Regions from separate parts of the Staphylococcus caprae genome, predicted to be linked through region 2. Evidence: predicted binding sites of a transcription regulator. Region 2 holds the regulator's gene; the other holds the start of a gene.
The links. The regulator Rex, encoded in region 2, represses fermentation and respiration genes when NADH is low (regulators of the CRP and FNR family bind a similar motif). The targets are predictions, from matches to a motif close to TTGTGAAATATTTCACAA.
Positions count from the first base shown of each region.

Region 1: arcA (arginine deiminase) is a predicted target of Rex. The motif match lies at 4,781-4,798, and genes of this name have one in related genera.

Region 1 covers NZ_AP018587.1:313,412-324,836, forward strand. Annotated here, with positions in the region: gene isaB (immunodominant staphylococcal antigen IsaB family protein) at 190-750, shown strand; gene JMUB898_RS01350 (M23 family metallopeptidase) at 878-1,714, shown strand; gene JMUB898_RS01355 (M4 family metallopeptidase) at 2,049-3,569, shown strand; gene JMUB898_RS01360 (arginine repressor) at 4,058-4,519, shown strand; gene arcA (arginine deiminase) at 4,858-6,093, shown strand; gene argF (ornithine carbamoyltransferase) at 6,211-7,218, shown strand; gene arcD (arginine-ornithine antiporter) at 7,341-8,771, shown strand; gene arcC (carbamate kinase) at 8,790-9,734, shown strand; gene JMUB898_RS01385 (Crp/Fnr family transcriptional regulator) at 9,902-10,588, shown strand; gene JMUB898_RS01390 (fibrinogen-binding adhesin SdrG C-terminal domain-containing protein) at 10,962-11,425, shown strand, end outside.
Region 2 covers NZ_AP018587.1:950,678-962,102, forward strand. Annotated here, with positions in the region: gene tsaB (tRNA (adenosine(37)-N6)-threonylcarbamoyltransferase complex dimerization subunit type 1 TsaB) at 1-335, shown strand, start outside; gene rimI (ribosomal protein S18-alanine N-acetyltransferase) at 308-769, shown strand; gene tsaD (tRNA (adenosine(37)-N6)-threonylcarbamoyltransferase complex transferase subunit TsaD) at 766-1,791, shown strand; gene JMUB898_RS04500 (MutS-related protein) at 1,890-3,506, opposite strand; gene JMUB898_RS04505 (ABC-F family ATP-binding cassette domain-containing protein) at 3,848-5,779, opposite strand; gene JMUB898_RS04510 (redox-sensing transcriptional repressor Rex) at 6,138-6,779, shown strand; gene JMUB898_RS04515 (hypothetical protein) at 6,869-7,156, shown strand; gene JMUB898_RS04520 (YeeE/YedE family protein) at 7,430-8,524, shown strand; gene JMUB898_RS04525 (sulfurtransferase TusA family protein) at 8,537-8,761, shown strand; gene JMUB898_RS04530 (ammonium transporter) at 8,940-10,190, shown strand; partial or broken gene JMUB898_RS12855 (LacI family DNA-binding transcriptional regulator) at 10,321-10,416, shown strand; gene JMUB898_RS04535 (sucrose-6-phosphate hydrolase) at 10,515-11,425, shown strand, end outside.

The DNA.
Region 1 (11,425 bases), 640 kb from region 2:
GCCACCACTTATCAAACTAAATTCGATACGATTAAACTATTATGGTATGAATTTTCCTCGAATATTTTTAAATAACTAAAAAAGCACTCTCTTTTGTATATATAAATTAATTGTACGCCATCTGAATAAGGGGTATAATCTATAAGACCGTGCGACATGCCGGCGTTTTTAGAAAGAGAGGTTATTCCCATGAATACAAAGACAAAGAAAATAATTGCTTCCACTTTAGCCTTCGGTACATTACTTGGTATTGGTGCAACTTCGACACCAACTCAAGCACATGCTGCAACTCAAACTCACCAAACTACAAATGCAACTACACAAACTGCATATTATACTTATAACGGTAATGCTGGTTACAATGCTAAATTTGTACTAGATAAACAATTTCGCACAGCCCTTAATAAAGGTAAAGTGACGTTTAATGGCATTAAATTAGCACCTACTAAATCTTCAAAAACTACGACTAAATACGATCAATTATTCCGCGAATATTCTAAAAAAGATAAAACTGCTTCAATTTTAGATATTTCCTTAAAAAATAAATTATCTTTAAAAGATGTTCAAGCTGCTTATGGTAAGAACCTTAAAAAAGTAAGTAATGGAAAAAATAATATGACTGGTATTTATTATGCTAAACCAGGTAAAAATGGCGCAACGATTTGGTTTGATGCTGCTAAAGGTAAAATCGATCGCATAGTTATTGGTTTTGAAAAAACGAGCACAGTCAAAAAAGTAATTAAAAAATAAGTTTTTAATGATAGACTCTCAACAGTGAGGGTCTATTTTTTCTATTTTCAAGAGGCTAAAAAGTGTGATAACTATAAAATTTAGGGAATATATTTAATGAATCATGAGGCATCTGGAGGGGATTATAATGAACTTGAATAGACTTATCAATCTCATTGAGAATAAAAAGCATAATGAGATTTACAAACTATTCTCTAAGAGTATGAAAAAATCTGTCAGTAAGCGGATGTTAAAAGAGACATTAAACCTTTATATGAAATTTGCTAAAAAGCATAAATTGTATGTAGATATTGGTAATGCATCTAGTGGTGAAAAGATTTGGTTAGATGAATATCAAAATTATGGGGTTTTTGTGCTTATAGAGGATGACGTCATTCATAGTCTTATATTAAAACCTCTATATTATTTTAAAGATAAGTGGACTCAACTTACATATAACTTGCCAATTAAAGATGAATGGCTGGTATATTGGGGCGGAGACAATGAATTATTTAATTACCACTATAATTATGAAACGCAACGTTATGCTTATGATTTAGTGAAACTTGTAAATGGAAAGACGATGTTTGATGGGGGACAATTCTGCGCTAATTATTATAGTTTTGGAGCGGATGTAGTCGCTCCGATTTATGGAGAAGTTGTCAGGGTAGTCAATCATGTGAATGATAATACACCAGGTAATACCAATGAAAATGAGCCTTTCGGAAATTACGTTATGATTAAGCATGATCGCAACGAATATAGTGTTTTAGCGCATCTAAAGAGAAATTCAATTACTGTACGTGAGGGAGATATTATTTATTCTCAAGAGGTCGTAGGACAATGCGGGAATTCAGGAAATTCGTCAGAACCACATTTACATTTCCAAGTTATTAATGCTCCAGATTTGGAAAAGGGACAATCATTAAAAATTAAATTCGAAAATGCAACACAACCAATTAAAGGAGAAATTTTAAAAAATTAGCATAAAAGAATCACTTAATAAATGATTAGGTGATTTTTTGTGCTTTTAAAAACCTTTATTCCCAATGGATTAAACGCAATCGTCTGACGCTAAACTATATCAAGTATAATTTAATTATTAATTTTATTACATCTTAATTAATAAAAATAACTTATATTAATACATCAAAGTTAAAATTTTAACATAAGTGGTGAGAATAATGAACAAATTATTTATACAAATAATTTATAAGTGAAGACTGTGTGAAATTAATGAAAATTTCATTTACTTTTCAAAAAAATATAATTACGATGACACTGTAAGTTGCTTTTAAAATTTTTAAGGAGGTTACGAGATGAAGAATTTTTCGAAATTTGCACTTACAAGTATCGCAGCACTTACAGTAGCAAGCCCCTTAGTCAATACGGATGCCAATGCGAAAAAGGGATCAGCGACACAGAAAATCAATGCGGAAGTAACGCAACAAACCGATGCACCTAAAGCATTAAAAGCGTTGCCAGATTCGCAAAATGTCAAAAATCATTATAAAGATTACGCTGTTACTGATACCCAAAAAGACAACAAAGGTTTTACCCATTATACCTTACAACCTAAAGTTGGTCATACTTATGCCCCTGATAAAGAGGTAAAAGTTCATGCTAACTCAAAAGGGAAAGTCGTATTAATTAATGGTGACACTGATGCGAAAAAAGTGAAACCAACAAACAAAGTCTCTATCAACAAAGAACAAGCCTTAAGTAAAGCTTTTGAAGCAACGAACATCAACCGTGACAAAGCGAAAAATATGAAAAACGATGTGGTAAAACAAAACAAAGTTGAAATCGACGGCAAAACGAATAAATACGTGTACAACGTCGAACTTATTACTACATCGCCTAAAATTGCGCATTGGAATGTAAAAGTAGATGCGCAAACAGGAAAAGTTGTTGATAAAATGAACATGATTCATGAAGCGGCCACAACTGGTACGGGTAAAGGTGTTCTTGGAGACACGAAGGAAATCAATATTAACAGTATCGATGGTGGCTTTGCATTACAGGATTTAACACATAAAGGACAACTTTCTGCTTATAATTATAGCGATGGTAGCGGTCAATACAGTTTAATAAAAGACAGAGACAAGAATTTCACGGATGATAATCAACGTGCTGGCGTCGATGCCAATTATCACGCTAAAGAAGTATACGATTATTATAAAGATACTTTCGGTCGTGAATCATATGACGATAAAGGAAGTCCAATTGTTTCATTAGCACATGTTAACAATTTCCAAGGCTCAGATAATAGAAATAACGCCGCATGGATTGGCGATAAAATGATATATGGTGATGGAGATGGACGTACATTTATCCCACTCTCAGGTGCTAATGATATCGTCGCTCACGAAATCACTCATGGAGTGACTCAAGAAACTGCTGGTCTAGTTTACCGTGATCAATCAGGAGCATTAAATGAAAGTTTCTCAGATGTTTTCGGTTACTTTGTAGATAATGACGATTTCTTAATGGGTGAAGATGTTTACACACCAGACCGTGACGGAGATGCATTAAGAAGTATGTCTGATCCAGAAGAATACGGTCAACCATCTCACATGGACGACTATGTAAATACAAGTTCAGATAATGGTGGCGTTCACACTAACTCAGGTATTCCAAATAAAGCAGCTTACAATACTATCCGCAGTATTGGTAAAGATAAAGCGCAACAAATTTACTACAGAGCGCTTACAGATTACTTATCTTCTAACTCAGACTTCCAAGATGCCAAAGATGCCTTACATCAATCCGCATTAGACTTATATGACGAAGAAACAGCTAATGAAATTGAAAAAGCATGGGAAGACGTTGGTGTATAATCAATTAGAATTTCAAATGTTTTAACTTAAACAAGAAGCATATGACATATTAACGGAACGAAAATCAAACGCCTTAATAAACAAGAATTAATGTTAAACACTTACAATGCTACTCGCCTCAATATAGACATTGTTGACCTCACTGGCTCCTTGCTCTTGATTAGAGCAGGGGGCTTTTTAATTTCTAAAGGGGAGACTGCGGGTTGTCTGACTGTAGTGACCCTTCCCTCCTGGAAAGTTGGTCTAATCACGTTCATATATTGTGTCTTTCACAACTTTTTATCTTAAGACGAACATGTTATAAAGAAATTAAAAGAAATGATGCTTAAGGTGTTAATCAATAGAAGATCCTAATTTCTAATTTGTCACAAAATTTTACATACTTTCTCATAATCTTTTAACAATAGAATGATAAATTATTATTAAATAAAAAGAATTTTTAATATATAACTCAATTTAAATTAGATGTAAAGAGGAGTTTATCATTAATGAAAAAAAGCAAACGACAAGATTTAGTGACCATGATTGTTAAACAAAATCACATCTATAAAAAAGCAGATATCGTCGATTATATCGATGATCACTTCGGCATACGCTACAGCATGACGACCATCGCCAGAGACCTTAGAGAACTCAATATCTTCCGCCTCCCAGCCGATGCAAAACAATTTGAATACAAAATCCTTAATAATCAATCACAAATTGACGCCAAAATAAAACTAGATGATTATCTCGAAACAGAAATCATTAACACTGTGATTAAAGAATCATATATACTAATTAAGACGTCACCAGGATTTGCACAAAGCATCAATTATTACATTGATCAATTACAACTTAAAGAAATCATAGGTACCATCAGTGGTAATGATACAATTATGATACTTACACATTCTAAGGCACTGGCAGAGTACGTGTATTACAAAATATTTAATCATAATTATTCATAAAACTTCATAATTAAATAATTTAAATCTTAAACCTGGTAAACGCTTTAATTACGTTTGCTAGGTTTTTTGTTTTACAAAAAGATTGACTTCACATAATGACTAACTATTCATTTAAGTGAATAAAAAACTTTTTATCGAAACATTCATTATTTCATATTAATTGAATATTCATTTTCCATACGGAATAACAGTATAAAAATGTATATTCAAACACATAAGTGTATTGAATAACCAAATTGTACAAAACTTTCCACATCGAACTTGTGAATATAATCACATAAACCATCGCAAATTCGCTATACACTCAAGCTGTAGTTATAGAAAAGGAGGAAATGAATATGGCAAATGGACCCATTCAAGTAAACAGTGAAATTGGTAAACTTAAAACCGTTTTGCTTAAACGTCCTGGTAAAGAGTTGGAAAATTTAGTTCCTGACTATTTAGATGGACTATTGTTTGACGATATTCCTTATTTAAAGGTGGCGCAACAAGAGCATGACCGGTTCGCCAAAGTGTTACAAGATGAAGGAGTAGAAGTACTTTACTTAGAGCAATTAGCTGCAGAGAGCATTGAAGATTCAAATATTAGAGAACAATTTATCAATGATGTTCTAGCAGAATCTCGTAAAACAATTCTTGGTCATGAAAAAGAAATTAAAAAATTATTCTCTACATTGTCAAACCAAGAATTAATTAACAAAGTCATGGCTGGTGTGCGAAAAGAAGAAATTAAATTAGAATCTACACACTTAGTTGAGTACATGGATGACAAATATCCATTCTACTTAGACCCAATGCCAAACTTATACTTCACACGTGACCCACAAGCATCAGTAGGACGAGGCATGACAGTGAATCGTATGTTTTGGAGAGCAAGACGTCGAGAATCCATCTTCATTTCATATATTTTAAAATATCATCCTCGCTTTAAAGATGCAGATGTACCTGTATGGTTAGACCGTGACTGTCCTTTCAATATAGAAGGGGGAGACGAACTCGTACTTTCTAAAGATGTCCTTGCAATCGGAATTTCAGAACGTACGTCAGCTCAAGCCATCGAACGTTTGGCACGACGTATTTTCCAAGATCCATTATCAACTTTCAAAAAAGTCGTAGCGATAGAAATTCCAACAAGTCGTACATTCATGCATTTAGATACAGTATGTACTATGATTGACTATGATAAGTTCACTACGCACTCAGCGATTCTTAAAGCAGAAGGTAATATGAATATCTTCGTTATTGAATACGATGAATCTGGAAATGATATCAAAATTTCACACTCAAGTCATCTTAAACAAACGTTAGAAGAGGTGCTTGGTGTCGACAATATCGAATTAATCCCTACAGGTAATGGCGATGTCATTGATGGCGCGCGTGAACAATGGAATGACGGTTCTAACACATTGTGTATCCGTCCTGGAGTTGTAGTCACATATGATCGTAACTATGTATCTAATGAATTGTTAAGAAAACACGGCATCAAAGTAATTGAAATACCTGGAAGCGAGCTTGTTCGCGGACGTGGGGGCCCAAGATGTATGAGCCAACCACTATTTAGAGAAGATTTATAGTATAGTTATATTGTAATTGTAAACGTTTTCGAAAGCGCATAAATAAACATATCATTGCACCTATTGAAGACGATGATCAATTTTATAGCGACTCATTAAATGAAAGGAGCGTATATTATGGAGAAAATCCGGAAACCATTCGACTTAAAAGGTAGATCACTACTTAAGGAAAGTGATTTTACCAAGGAAGAATTTGAAGGTTTAATCGATTTTGCCATGACGTTAAAAACGTATAAACAACAAGGCACAAAGCATCATTATTTAGAAGGTAAAAACATCGCATTACTATTCGAGAAAACGTCAACTCGTACGCGTGCTGCATTCACAGTCGCATCTATCGATTTAGGTGCACATCCTGAATTTTTAGGTAAAAATGATATTCAATTAGGTAAAAAAGAATCCGTAGAAGATACTGCGAAAGTGCTAGGTAGGATGTTTGATGGTATAGAGTTTAGAGGATTCTCACAAGAGACAGTAGAACAACTTGCTGAATTCTCTGGTGTACCAGTTTGGAACGGATTAACTGATGAATGGCACCCAACTCAAATGTTGGCAGACTTTATGACGATTAAAGAAAATTTCGGACATCTTGAAGGTATTAATTTAACTTACGTTGGAGATGGACGTAATAATATGGCACATTCATTAATGGTGGCAGGCGCAATGCTTGGCGTTAACGTGAGAATCTGTACACCTAAAGCTTTAAGCCCTAAAGAAGCATATGTCGACATTGCCAAAGACCGAGCTTCTAAGTATGGTGGTTCTGTTCTCGTTACTGACAAAATTGATGAAGCGGTTAAAGGCGCAGATGTTATTTATACAGATGTCTGGGTTTCAATGGGCGAAGAAAGTGAATTTGAAGAACGTATTAACTTGTTGAAGGACTATCAGGTCAACAAAGCTATGTTCGATTTAACTGGTAAGGACGATACCATTTTCCTACATTGTTTACCAGCATTCCATGATACACAAACTCAATATGGTCAAGATATATATGAGAAATATGGATTAAGTGAAATGGAAGTTACAGACGAAATCTTTAGAAGTGAGCACTCTAAAGTATTTGACCAAGCTGAGAATCGTATGCATACGATTAAAGCTGTGATGGCTGCGACATTAGGCTAGGTTAAATCAAATTACTATAACAGGGACGATAGATATACGCTAATTTCCCAAACCACTCCCAACGAAACGATGAATTAAATAGCGTACATCTATGTGTCCCTACTTCTAAAGGAGAAATGAATATGAGCGAATCAGGAGAAAATAAGTTAAGTCAATCATCATTGATAGGTCTCGTTATAGGATCAATGATTGGTGGCGGTGCATTCAACCTCATGTCTGATATGGGTGGCCAAGCCGGTGGTCTTGCAATTATTATCGGATGGATTATTACAGCTATAGGCATGATTTCATTAGCTTTTGTATTCCAAAATCTAACGAATGAACGTCCTGATCTCGATGGTGGTATTTATAGTTATGCACAAGCTGGATTTGGTGACTTTATAGGTTTTGCCAGTGCATGGGGATATTGGTTCTCTGCATTTTTAGGCAACGTCGCTTACGCAACACTATTGATGTCTTCAGTAGGGAACTTCTTCCCAATTTTCAAAGGTGGTAACACATTCCCAAGTATACTTGTTGCCTCAATTTTATTATGGGGGGTCCACTTCCTTATACTGAAAGGTGTAGAAACTGCAGCATTTATTAATAGTATTGTAACCGTTGCGAAGTTAATACCTATTCTACTCGTTGTCATTTGTATGTTAGTTGCCTTTAATTTTGATACTTTCAAAGAAGGATTTTTCGGCATGAATGCACACGGTGCGTTACCATTTAGCTTTGGAAACACAATGTCTCAAGTGAAAAGTACAATGCTTGTAACCGTATGGGTATTCATCGGAATAGAAGGTGCTGTCGTCTTCTCAAGTCGTGCTAAACGTAAGAAAGATGTAGGTACTGCTACAGTGATAGGATTAATTTCAGTATTACTCATATATTTCTTATTAACTGTACTTGCCCAAGGTGTCATCATTCAGAACCATATCTCTAAATTGGAAGCACCATCTATGGCACACGTACTTTCATACATTGTCGGCGACTGGGGTTCAACACTTGTTAACATTGGCCTAATTATCTCAGTATTAGGTGCCTGGTTAGGTTGGACATTACTCGCTGGTGAATTGCCATTTATCGTTGCGAAAGATGGGTTATTCCCTAAATGGTTTGCTAAGGAAAATGAAAACGGCGCACCTGTGAATGCGTTATTAATCACGAACATATTAGTTCAAATTTTCTTAATTAGTATGTTGTTCACTGATAGCGCGTACCAATTTGCATTTTCACTAGCATCAAGTGCCATTCTTTATCCGTACATGTTTAGCGCATTTTATCAAGTTAAATATACAATTGAACATAAACAACATGCGACACCAAAACAATGGACAATTGGTATACTCGCATCTGTTTACGCAATATGGTTAGTCTATGCAGCAGGATTTGACTATTTATTATTAACGATGTTGCTTTATATTCCAGGGCTTATCGTTTATTCAATCGTTCAGAAAAACAACCGAAGACGTTTAACACGCGTAGATTATATCTTCTTCGCAATCATCATAGTTCTAGCAATTGTGGGACTAGTTCGACTATGTAGCGGCGCGATTAATGTATTCTAGATAAAGGAGCGATGAGTTATGAATAAAAAAATTGTCATCGCATTAGGCGGTAATGCGATTCAGACATCTGAAGGTTCAGCAGAAGCACAACGACGGGCGATTCACATGACTATGCAATCACTTAAACCTTTATTTCAATCAAATAATGATATCGTGATTTCACATGGTAATGGCCCTCAAATAGGCAATTTACTCATTCAACAATCTAAATCAGATAGCGCACAGACTCCTGCTATGCCACTCGATGTATGTGGGTCTATGACGCAAGGTATGATAGGCTATTGGTTAGAGACCGAAATTAACCGAGCTTTATCAGAAATTGGTAGCGATCGAGCAGTTGGAACAATTATTACTCGTGTAGAAGTTGATAAAGATGATCCTCGATTCAACCGCCCAACAAAACCGATTGGTCCGTTTTATACTGAGGAAGAAATGCACGCTTTAAAAGAAGCACAACCTGAAGCGATTTATAAAGCAGATTCTGCAGGTCGAGGATATAGAAAGGTGGTTGCCTCACCATTACCAATTTCTATTCTAGAACACCAATTAATTAGCACACTTGTCGAACAGAAAAATATTATCATCGCTTGTGGCGGTGGGGGTGTGCCAGTTGTGAAGAGTGAACACACATATGAAGGTGTCGAAGCGGTTATTGATAAAGACTTTGCTAGTGAAAAATTAGCAGCTCTCATTGACGCAGATACGTTGATGATACTAACAAATGTAGAACACGTGTATATTAATTTTAAAGAACCAAATGAAGAAAAGTTAACAGACATTGATATTGAAACTTTAAAACGTTATGCGAAAGAAGGTAAGTTCGCTGAAGGTTCGATGTTACCGAAGATTGAAGCGGCAATTGAATTTGTTGAAAGTGGAAATCATAAAGAAGCAATTATCACTAATTTAGAAAATGCTTATCATGCGTTCGACAAGCAAGCGGGTACACATATTCACAAATAAATGTTGAATAATCAAGCTATTGGAACCATAAGAACGATGGCCCCCTCCCCTTAATCAATAAACATCTATGAAGTGGCGTTTCTTTGACACTTTAACGCCAACTTCATATTTGAAAGATGTATAGCGTTCTCCCTTTCAATAGCTTTAGGTAGTAAGGAGTTTATGTTATGGCTGGAAATCAAATTTTTTGTAGAGAAAATGAACTTGATGAAAGTTTCAAACAACTTGCGTCTTATATTCATATACCTGTTGGCGTTTTACTTCCGTTTAAAAGCCAGTGTTTTGTTAGGCATTATAGTAAAGGACAAGTGATTTACTTTTCATCAGACGAAACGACACACGTTTATTTATTATTACAAGGAAATATCATGAGAGAGAATTTTAATTTAAATGGCGACATGTATCGTTATTTAAATAGAGAAAAAGTGCTGTTCCCGTTGAATAATTTATTTCAAGATAAAGTGCCAAATGAAATGTGTACCGCTTTGACGGATTGTGAAGTCATAGGCATTCCTCGTGATTTAATTGAATACCTTTGCAAAACGCATGAAGATATCTTCGTAAGGTTATTTGAATTACTGAGTGAAACCCAATGTCAGCACATTGAATATAATATGGCGTTAACCAGCAAGCTTGCGAAAGAACGCGTGACTAAGATTTTACGTTATCTATGCCACACTGTCGGATACGATAATGAAGAATTCTACGAAATAAAACAATTTATGACAATACAACTGTTAAGTGATATGGCAGGCATATCTCGAGAAACAACAGGACATATTATTAATGAGCTTCGAGAAGATAAAGTTCTATTTAAAAGTAATAAAAATTGGTTGATCAGCAAAGAATTATAAAGATGAATTTTAAATTTGAAATTTCGATTTGAAGAAATTCTTATTTTGCCATTCTAGTTAAAACACACTCTAAATTAAATATATATTCTATTAAAGCATTAGTTGAATTACTTTCTAGCGAAATAATTCTGACTAGTGCTTTTATATTTTAAAAGAAATTAATGCCGATTTAATAATATATGTATACACTACATAAATTAAATTATAATTAAATATTAAAACATACAACCAAAAACAATTGCATTTCATATAAAGATTATCATTAATTTTTAAATTAACTCTTTTATATAATCGAGAAATGTAGTATTCTTTATCTTGTGATTAAATTAAAATCACAAATTTTTTTAGGAAGTGATGTATTTTGAGAAAAAGGATGGATTTCGTGCCTAACAGGCATAACAAGTATTCCATTAGAAGATTTACAGTAGGAACGGCATCAATTTTAGTTGGTGCAACAATAATTTTTGGAGTTGATCATGAAGCAAAAGCGGCTGAGCATTCTACCGACACTGCTTCACTCACTTCAAACAATGAGGAAGCTTCGAATAGTAGCCCAGTTGGACAGCTAGGAGATACTCAAAAAAAGACTCATACCACACAAAACAACCATAACGTCCAACAACTAGATAATCAGTCAGATGAAGTTGGCACATCATTAAAAGCCCAAAACAATGATGTCCAATCAGCAGAGAAAACTTCGACTGAAACGTCTAAAGAAGTAATGCAAAATCACACACGCAATGCTAAAGATTTATCAGGTGACGCCCAATCAACTGATAACACAACAGAAAAGCAACAAGAAGTAGAAAATAATAATTCAAATCAAGAAACATTAAC
Region 2 (11,425 bases):
TGGTTCCTATTTTCGATGCACGTAGAGAAGCAGTGTATACAGGTGTTTATCAGAATGTTGATGGAAAGCTTGAAACGGTCATTGAAGATGGCTATTTACCAATAAGTGAACTTAAAGATAAACTTCACGCATTGAATCAAGATTATGTATATGTAGGATTCAATATTGAAAACATTGCGCACCTATTAGATAGTGAAGTTATTGAGAATTTACCAAGTGCAGCAGTCATGAAATCGCTCATTCAAGAACCTGAAGATATTCATACATTTGCACCTAAATATCATAAATTATCAGAGGCGGAACGAAATTGGTTAAACCAACAGAAGAACAATTAAATATTAGGAAAATGAGCGTAGAAGATGTACCTCAAGTCTTTGATATAGAACGGGAAAGTTTCAATGACAGTTCATGGACAATTGATGCGTTTTATCATGAGATTGAACAAAATCAATTTGCGAATTATTTCGTGATTGAATATGACGATAAGATTATTGGTTACCTAGGTTTATGGATTGTGATTGATCAAGCACAAATTACTACTGTTGCGATTAAAGAGCAATTTAGAGGATATGGACTAGGGCAGTTATTATTAAAATATGTTAAAAACTATGCTAGCCATACGTGTGAAGTGATGAGCTTAGAAGTGCGTTTAGATAACGAAGTCGCACAACATGTTTATAAAAATTTAGGTTTTCAATATGGAGGAAAAAGAAAAAATTATTACGGTGAAGGTGAGGATGCGTTAGTGATGTGGGTGAACTTAAAATGACTCAACAAACATTAATTCTAGCAATAGAAACAAGCTGCGATGAAACTAGTGTAAGTGTGATTAAGAATGGTACTGAAATACTTTCTAATACAGTACTGAGCCAAATTGATAGTCATAAACGATTCGGTGGCGTCGTTCCTGAAGTTGCAAGTCGACACCATGTTGAAGGCATGACAGCGACAATTGAAGAATCGCTAACAACAGCCAATATGACTATGGAAGACATTGACGCGGTTGCTGTAACGCAAGGTCCAGGCTTAATCGGGGCATTACTGATAGGAATTAACGCAGCGAAAGCGCTCGCGTTTGCTTATGATAAGCCTATTATTCCTGTACACCATATCGCTGGACACATTTATGCCAATCATTTAGAACAGCCACTTACATTTCCTTTAATGGCGCTTATCGTTTCTGGCGGACATACAGAATTAGTTTATATGAAAGATCATTTAAACTTTGAAGTTATAGGTGAAACAAGAGATGATGCGGTCGGTGAAGCATACGATAAGGTAGCGCGTACAATCGATTTACCTTATCCAGGCGGTCCACAAATCGATCAACTAGCTGCCAAAGGTAAGGATGCTTATAACTTTCCTAGGGTTTGGTTGGAAAAGGACAGCTATGACTTTAGCTTTAGCGGACTTAAAAGTGCTGTTATTAATAAATTGCATAATCTACGCCAAAAAAATGAAGAAATCGTAGCCGAAAATGTTGCGACGAGTTTTCAAAACAGTGTAGTTGAAGTTTTAACGTATAAAGCGATGCATGCATGTCAATCATATGGTGTTCAACGTCTTATCGTTGCTGGAGGAGTTGCAAGTAATAAAGGATTAAGAGCCTCACTTAAAACTGCATGTGAGAATGAGGGGATTACGCTTACGATTCCTAGTCCATCTTTATGTACAGATAATGCGGCTATGATAGGTTCAGCTGGACATTATTTATATCAAGCAGGCTTACGTGGCGATTTAGCGCTTAACGGTGAAAATAATATCGATATCGAAGATTTTTCGATTGAATAAGTAAATGAGAAAGCTCCATTCAACGTATAACATGAAACTACAGTCATACGTTGAATGGAGCTTTTAATATAGATAGAAAGTTTATTAGGAAAATGTAGTTATTCCTTAACTTGTTCTTTAGCGCGTTCATAAATAGCATTAGGAAATTGTGTGATTCTAAGTAATTCAATGGCATTACGCGTATTGGCTTTGCCGGGTTTAATTTTATAATCAAAGTAAATTTCATTATTGTTAATAGATTCATTGAAGTGATAATTGTGATAATCCCTTTCCAATAATGACGATAATTCAATGTCATGTGTCGCAGCTACAACTTGATAGTTAGGTAATGCATTCAAATAGCTGAGTACAGATTCTGAAGCAGCAATACGCTCTGTCGTATTTGTACCTTTAAAAATTTCATCTATGAAACAGTAAATTGTACCTTGTGTATCAATATTAAATAGGCGTCTGATGGACTTCAATTCAGCCATAAAGTAACTATCGCCTGACAATACGTCATCAGCATTGGCCATAGAAGTGTAAACATAGCCAGGTTTGCATTTAAACGTATCGGCTGTTGCAGTTCGAAGGGATTGCGACATAATGATATTTAACGCTACGGCTTTCATAAATGTTGATTTTCCTGAAGCATTGGAACCAGTGAGCAGTATGTGATTGTCGAGATTTAAATCATTAGGTACCGCTACATCTTCGTCAATTAATGGATGTATTAAATTTTGAAAATGCACACCACCAACTGACTCATCTATATCTGGCTCACAGTAATAAGATAATGTACGTCTATACATGGCAAGAGAATAGTGATTATCAAGCGTACTTATATAGTCATAACATTTCGTAACTTCATCCTGATGTTTAAAATAACTATGTTGAATAAGATGAAACAGTACGTAATCAATCATAAAGATTAATTTTACAAAGAGAATTGAACTGGTTACAAAATCAGGTGATTCTATCTTAGCTAGAAATCCACTAAACCTACGAGACGTCTTAAAATGATTAAAATTAACATCTAGTTCAGGTGTGCCCTCTAATTTACTCAATGCAAGACATTGCTTGATGACATTCGCAGTATAGAAGATCGACTTTAAGTCTTGATCATAGGTCTTCTTAAGATTCATCGATAACGTTACATTTAAGATTAAAGCACCGATGAATAAAAACAGACCTGACCCAGGTGATAAAAACATTATCGGCAAAGTAACGATAGGTAATAATGGACAAAACATTAATAAATTATTTCGAGAAATAGGACTTAATTGGTCTGGAAATAACGGATAAACATTTTTTCCTATTTTAGAAAGTATGTAAGATACATTTAAACGGAATGATTTATCATCATTGTAGCGTTGTATGAGTGATTGATTTTCTATTTTAAACATACCTCTTAAAGTGGCATATAATTTCATTTCTCCTATAGCAGTAAAATTAAAGTTGATTTTATGAAATAATGCGCTCAAATTTAAATCGGACCAAGTTTTATCATCGATAAGTGGATGTTTCTTTTCAAATTCGTCTTTATACGTTTGATATTGAGCGTCAAATCGTGAGTTAGGACGTATAAACGATTCTAATTTTGATTTATTATCCCAAAGTGTATTTATTTTAGTGATAAGTTTGCGTCTTTCTATTATAGATACAACTATATTTACGATTGCGACAAGTAAAATAAATATGAGAATGATGAGTGCTAAAGTTAAGTTGTTAGTCATAGAATTCTCCCTTATGTATTTATATTTAAATTATTCCATAAATAAATTTTAGACTCAAACCTTCTTACTGAAATGAAAATGTCAATAGGGAACGTGCGTACTTATCAACAAAATGTGCGTAACTTGTGGATAAACACTGTTAAAAAGTGTGGATATAGGGGTGAATAACTCGAATAATTTTGAGCAAAAGTGTGAATTTACCTGTGGATAACTAGGATAACTCTGTGGATAGCCATCATATCCACGATAAACGGTGTGAATAATATTTGTGTAATAACATACTAAAAGACACTAAAAAGTAAGAAATTCTACTTCTCAGTGCCTTCGATGATATTAGTGATTTATAATTTTTCTTGTAATTCTTCCCATTCAAACATCACTTGTTCTAATTTTTGTTCGGTTTCATTTTTTTCTTCAGCTAATTCAGCAGCTTTAATAGGATCATTAAATACTTCCGGTTGCGTCAATTGTTCTTCAATATAAGAAATATGTGTTTCAAACGCTTCAATTTTAGCTTCGCATTGTTCAATTTGACGTTCTATTTTTCTTTGATCTCGTTTTTGTTGCTTTTGGTTCATATATGATGAAGGCTTTGTTGTGCTATCATTCTTCACATTTTCAGCATCATTTTTTAATTCTTTTTGAGCCTTTAATGCTGCAGCTTCTTCAGTTTTTTCAATGTAATATTGATAATCACCGAGATACATTTGTCCACCTTGATAATTGAGGTCAAATACTTTATTTGCAAGTTGATTAATAAAATATCGATCATGTGAGACGAAGATTATAGTTCCTTCAAAATGTTTTAATGCTTGTTCTAACATTTCTTTAGAATCGATATCTAAGTGGTTGGTCGGTTCGTCGAGAATTAAGACATTATCTCTTTGTAGCATTAATAAAGCTAACTGCAAACGTGCTTTTTCGCCGCCGGATAAGTCATTAATAATTTTCTTCACATCTTCTTGAACAAATAAGAAGCGACCTAGAACAGCTCGTACATCTTTTTCATTCATCGTAGGATATTGATCCCATACATAATCTAAAATTGTTTTATTCGATTTAAATTCTGCTTGTTTCTGATCATAATAACCAATTTGAAGATTTGCACCAAAGGTGATGCTACCGCCAAGATTGTCTTGTTTTTGGGCAATTGTTTTAATTAGCGTAGTCTTTCCAACACCATTAGGACCAATCACAGCTATATGATCGCCTTTAGAAACTTCAATATTAATGGGTTCAGTAATAGGAGCGTCATAACCAATTTTTAAATTTTTGATGTGCATGACATCATTTCCGGTATTTCTTTCAAAACCAAATTGTATATTCGCACTTCTTGCATCAATCATTGGTTTATCTATGCGTTCCATTTTTTCTAATGTTTTGCGACGACTCTTTGCCATACCACTGGTAGATGCGCGGGTAATATTTTTCTCTACGAATGTTTCTAAACGCTTAATTTCTTCTTGTTGTTTTTCGTATTCTTGCATACGCTTTTCATAATATTGATCGCGTTGTTCAATAAATTGTTCATAATTACCTACATAACGTTTCACATCTCCAAGTGCGACGTCATAAATTTGAGTGACGATTTTATCTAAGAAATATCTATCATGACTGATAATTACGATGGCGCCTTTAAAATATTTTAAGTAGTCCTCTAACCATTTTGTAGTTTCTAAATCTAAATGGTTTGTTGGTTCATCAAGTAAGAGTAGGTCAGGCTCGTTTAACAACATTTGTGCAAGCGAGAGGCGTGTTTTTTGACCACCACTAAAATCATTAATAGGTTTATCAAAATCATTCTCAGTAAAGTTTAAGCCATGAAGTACGGTTTTAATTTTACTTTCATATTGATAACCTTCCAGTTGTTCAAAACGATTCGTAAGCGATTCATAACGTTCCATATGTTCTTTATATGTTTCTGATTCGTATTCATGTGTATGTTGTGCAAGCCAATCAGTTTCTTCCTTAATTAGACTTTCCATATTTTTGATATGTTCAAATGGTTTTGACATCTCTTCGAAAACGGTAGCCGTTGAATTAAGTGTCATTTGTTGGGTAAGATAACCTAATTTTAAATTCTTTATCTTAGAAATGTGACCACTATCATAACTTTCAACGCCAGCGATAATCTTCATAAGTGTAGACTTTCCAGCACCATTTCTACCTACAACACCGATTCTCTCACCAGTTTTAACTTCAAAGTCTACATCAGTAAATATATCTTCACCATCGAACGATTTAGAGATGTCATTAAGTTGTAAAAGTATCATTCGATTCTCACCTTTCTAATTCAATTAAATAGTTATAGACTATACATAAACAATAAGATTTCAAATTTTTTAATTTTGTGCGAATTTTTAATTGTTAAACTTTATTATTCTCCAAAATAAAATTCGCTTGCCAAAAGAGACCTTATGATTAAGCTTATAATTAACTCAATTATCTTTATTTTACAGCATTCCCGCATCACATGAAACTGGGATATTTATTTTTAAAAATCAATAATGTATAATATTTAAGTATTCATTGTAGGCAATTATTTGTATATTTAAACGCCTTACAACTTGCACGTTAAAATGTTTGAATACATAAATATATTTCATTCAAACTTTAAGGGGGACCTATGATATGCCAGAACACACTAAAATTCCTCGTGCTACATTAAAGCGTTTACCTTTGTACTATAGATTTGTAAGTACATTAAAATCTAAGGGTATTGACCGTGTGAATTCCAAAGCAATAAGTGAAGCTTTACAAATAGATTCAGCAACAATACGTCGTGATTTTTCATATTTTGGTGAATTGGGTAAAAAGGGTTATGGTTATAACGTTGATAGTATGCTTGAGTTTTTTAAATCAGAGATTAGTGAAAGTGACGAAATCAAAATTGCGATTGTAGGCGTAGGTAACTTAGGCCGTGCATTACTTACGTATAATTTCTCAATCCATGATGAAATGACAATTACTGAAGCGTTTGATATTAAAGAAGATGTAATTGGAGAACAAGTTGGTAAAGTTGTAGTTAAACATAATAATGAGATTCAATCTAGATTAGCAGCTGAAGATATCGATGTCGTTATTTTAACTACGCCTGAAAATGTAGCACAACAAGTTACTGATCAGCTTGTAGAAGCGGGCGTCAAAGGGATACTTAACTTCACTCCAAGTCGAATCAAGACACCACAACATGTACAAGTTCATCACATCGATTTAGGTATTGAACTACAATCATTATTATTCTTTATGAAAAATTACAGTAATGGCAATTAATACATTGATAAGCATCCGTCAAAGGGTGCTTTTTTGTTATGAAAAAAATGATATAGTATACATAATCATATAAAGGGGTGCGCGCAAAAATGAGAGTTGAAGCAAATTGTAGTTATAAAGCACATATACCTCAAATGTTAACTGTTCCAGGAAAATTAATATTAGATGATCATACAATAATATTTAAAGCTTATGGCAAAGATCATACACCATTTGACTTGCAGTTTGATACCGACAAAGTTGTTCGATATAAGCAATCTAAAGGTTTGTTAGGTGGTAAGTTATTCATATATTACAATGACCATGAATGGTATAAGTTTAGACATTTTTCAAAAGAGGATTTAAAAGCAATCAATGCAGTATTGAAAATAAATTAATTTCTAAAAATATAGTAAAAACCATTGAAAATCCGAGAAAAATTAGTAATTCAAATTATATGCGTATGCTTCCCTAGGGTGCCGTCTCCGTCTGTAGTCTTCGACTGGCATTTCTCCCTCGGGATTTAGTGCATATATTTTTGAAGTTTGTTGAAAACAAAGTAATTTAATCTGTATGAGCTCTAATTTTAAAAGTCAAAAAATGATAAGTTTGCAAAATTTGAATATTTCCATTATAATACCTTATTATTTATATCGGAAATAGGTGATTAAATGACTTGGATGATAATTAGTGGACTCATCGTGGGTGTGTTACTAGGATTTGTAATGCAACGTACAAGATTCTGTCTCGCAGGCGGGTTCAGAGATATGTATGTTCAAAAAAGTAATAAAATGTTCTATGCCTTACTGGTAGCAATCACAGTTCAGAGTATAGGGCTACTCATATTGACAAGCTTTGGAGCTATTAAAGTGCCGACTCATACATTTCCTGTAGTTGGAACCATTATAGGTTCGTTTATCTTCGGCATAGGTATAGTACTCGCAGGTGGATGTGCCACTGGAACGTGGTATCGTGCTGGTGAAGGACTCATAGGTAGTTGGGTTGCCCTCATCTTATACGCAGTGACTTCTGCAATTACAAAAACGGGTGTATTACTTCCGTTGATGAATGTAATCAATCGACCTACAAATGTGAATGCGAGTGTAAGTCATTCAACAGGCATTCCGAACTGGGTACTTGTTTTAATTTTAACAGTGATTACAATCACTTTAGTTGTAAGAACTTTACGTAAACCTAAGGTAATGGTGCCTAAATTAAAACAAAAGCATACGGGTATTCGACATTATTTATTCGAAAGAAGATACCATCCATTTGTTGCAGGTATTGCTGTAGGTTTAATCGCACTACTTGCATGGCCTATGAGCGAATCAACAGGCCGCCCTTATGGACTTGGGATTACGACGCCATCTGCTAATTTAATAAACTATTTAGTCTCAGGTAATTCTAAATTTATCGATTGGGGCGTACTTTTAGTACTTGGTATCTTTGTAGGTTCTTATATCGCCGCAAGAGGTTCAAAAGAATTTAAATGGCGCCTTCCTGATAAAAAGACCATTCGTAATAGTGCCTTCGGTGGAATACTGATGGGGTTTGGTGCATCTGTAGCTGGTGGTTGTTCAATCGGTAATGGCCTTGTAGAAACTGCCACAATGAGTTGGCAAGGATGGATAGGCTTAGGATCAATGATTATTGGAGTATGGTTTATGAGTTACTTTATTTTCGTTAAACCTATGAAAAGGTTGCAACAAACGACAAATAATAAATCTCAAAATAATACAGTAAGTCAACGTACTCAAACGACATAAGGAGGTTATTCTATGGTACATGAATTAGGTACAGTAGGTATGGTATGTCCATTCCCACTTATAGAAGCACAAAAGAAAATGCAAGAATTAAATCAAGGCGATGAATTAAAAATAGACTTTGACTGTACGCAAGCTACTGAAGCTTTGCCTAATTGGGCGGCTGAAAATGGCTACCCAGTAACGAATTATGAACAATTAGATGATGCTTCATGGACAATCACTGTTCAGAAAGCTTAAATTATATATGAAGTGAGGCTAGCGGAATCGTGTGATTTCGCTAGCTTTTTTGTATCGTTTCAATACAATTATATCAGTTAGAATGTTAAATAAACTTACGCCACGTGTAATATTACCTTACCGATTTTTGCGCTTCCATCAATCACTCATTATGATGTTGATAAAGGAAGTGGTAAGAATGAATATGGATGATACAATTTTCCTATTTTTATGTACATTATTAGTTTGGTTAATGACTCCAGGTCTTAGTTTATTTTATGGAGGACTTGTCCAATCGAAGAATGCATTAAATACAGTTATGCAAAGTATGGCAGCAATTGTTATTGTCACATTCACATGGATGATTATTGGTTTTTCAATTAGTTTTGACCAAGGTAACGACTGGCTTGGTGGTTTTAAATTTCTAGGTTTAAATCACGTCGGTTTTGCAATTTCTAAAACTATTAGTCCACATGTCCCTCTCGCACTTTTCATGTTATTCCAAATGATGTTTTGTACTATCGCGGTTTCGATTTTATCAGGTTCTATAGCTGAAAAAATGAGATTTATCCCTTATCTTATTTTTGTTGGTTTATGGGTAGTATTTATTTATAGTCCAGTTGCACACTGGGTATGGGGTGGAGGCTGGATTAGTAAACTTGGTGCCATCGATTACGCTGGTGGAACAGTTGTACATATTACCTCAGGTGTGTCTGGTTTAATTTTAGGGATTATGATTGGGGTAGGAAAGAAACAAGAAAAGCATACGCCTCATAATTTACTCATTACGCTAATTGGAGGTATTTTAGTTTGGTTAGGTTGGTACGGATTCAATGTCGGCAGTGCGTTCACATTTGATCAAATCGCGATGGTATCGTTTGTCAATACTGTCATCGCTGCAAGTGCCGGTGCATTTGGCTGGTTGATTTTAGAATATGCTTTGAAAAAGACAACAAGTCTATTAGGCCTTTTATCTGGTGCACTTTCTGGGCTTGTAGCCATTACTCCAGCTGCAGGTTATGTCAATTATCTTAGTGCAGTCATTATCGCTGTAATTGGTGGTATCGGATGCTACGTTGTTATCAATTTAATTAAAGTGAAATTACAATATAACGATGCGCTAGACGCGTTTGGTATTCATGGCGTTGGTGGTGTGCTTGGTGCAGTACTTACAGGTGTCTTTCAGTCTCACAAGGTAAATGATGCCGTGGAAAATGGTCTCATATACACAGGCGATTTCAAAGTTATTTTAATACAATTAGCAGCAGCGCTTGCCACTGTGGTATTCAGTGCAATTGTTACATACATGATTGCTAGAATAATTAAGTCATTTACACCATTAGCAACGACTGAAGAAGAAGACAAAACTGGACTCGATGCAATTGTTCATGGTGAAAAAGCCTACTTCTATGGTGAATTAAATAAATTTAATCGTCGTATGAAATTCTAGTCCAACATATAGAAAGTGAATCTTACTCATTTATCATGTCGGTATCATTTGAACTATCACTTATTTAAAGAGGATATATATGTGATGAAATATGTTCGAGTTAATACATACATGATAGGTGAGTTTTCTTATGAAAAATATTTCCGATATCGCTAAGTGCGTAGATGTATTTAAACGTATCGTTTCCAGATTTTTGAATGTCGATTCATTTTCCATAAAATTCTCATGATTAAAACTAAAAATCTACATCTATATACGTAGCTCATATGTTAAAATATTAAAGTTAAGAAGAAAGCAAAATGAGTTGAGAGTAGGAGTGAAAACATGGCGGAATGGACACGTGAAGCACGTTATCAACGTATAGAAGATGTTGATACAGAGACGTTTATGGAACTAAAAAAACGAGTCGATGCTTCTCCATACAGACAGACATATCATATTCAGCCTGAAACAGGATTGCTAAATGATCCTAACGGCCTTATCTATTATGATGGGCGTTATTACATATCACATCAGTGGTTCCCATTAGGAGCAGTACATGGACTTAAATATTGGTTTAATTATACCAGTGATGATTTGGTACACTTTGAATCTCAAGGGCCTATACTAGAGCCGGATACGAAATATGACAGTCACGGTGTGTATAGCGGTAGTGCCTTCGAATATAATGGTCATCTCTATTATATGTATACTGGTAATCATCGCGACCATCATTGGAACCGTGTATCTAGTCAAATGATTGCCCGACTTAAAGAGGACGGTACTGTAGAGAAATTTCCTAAGCCGGTTATACATGGACAACCAGAGGGTTACACAAGTCATTTCAGAGATCCTAAAGTATTTGAAAAGGACGGTAAACTATATGCGATATTAGGCGCCCAAACCAATAATGAACAAGGTCGATTGGTCTTATATCGTAGTGAAGATGTTGTGAATTGGACATTCTTAGGTGAGATTCAAACAGATTTAAGTCAATTCGGATATATGTGGGAATGTCCAGATTATTTCGAGTTAGACGGTCATGATGTTATACTTTTCTGCCCACAAGGGGTTGAAGCGGAAGGTGAAAAGTATCGAAATATTTATCAATCAGGTTATATGATAGGGAATTTAGTTATTGAAAATATGACATTTGACCATCAAGCGTTTCAAGAATTAGATAGAGGATTTGATTTCTATGCACCGCAAACTTTTGTGGATAAACATGGAAAACGCATATTAATTGGTTGGATGGG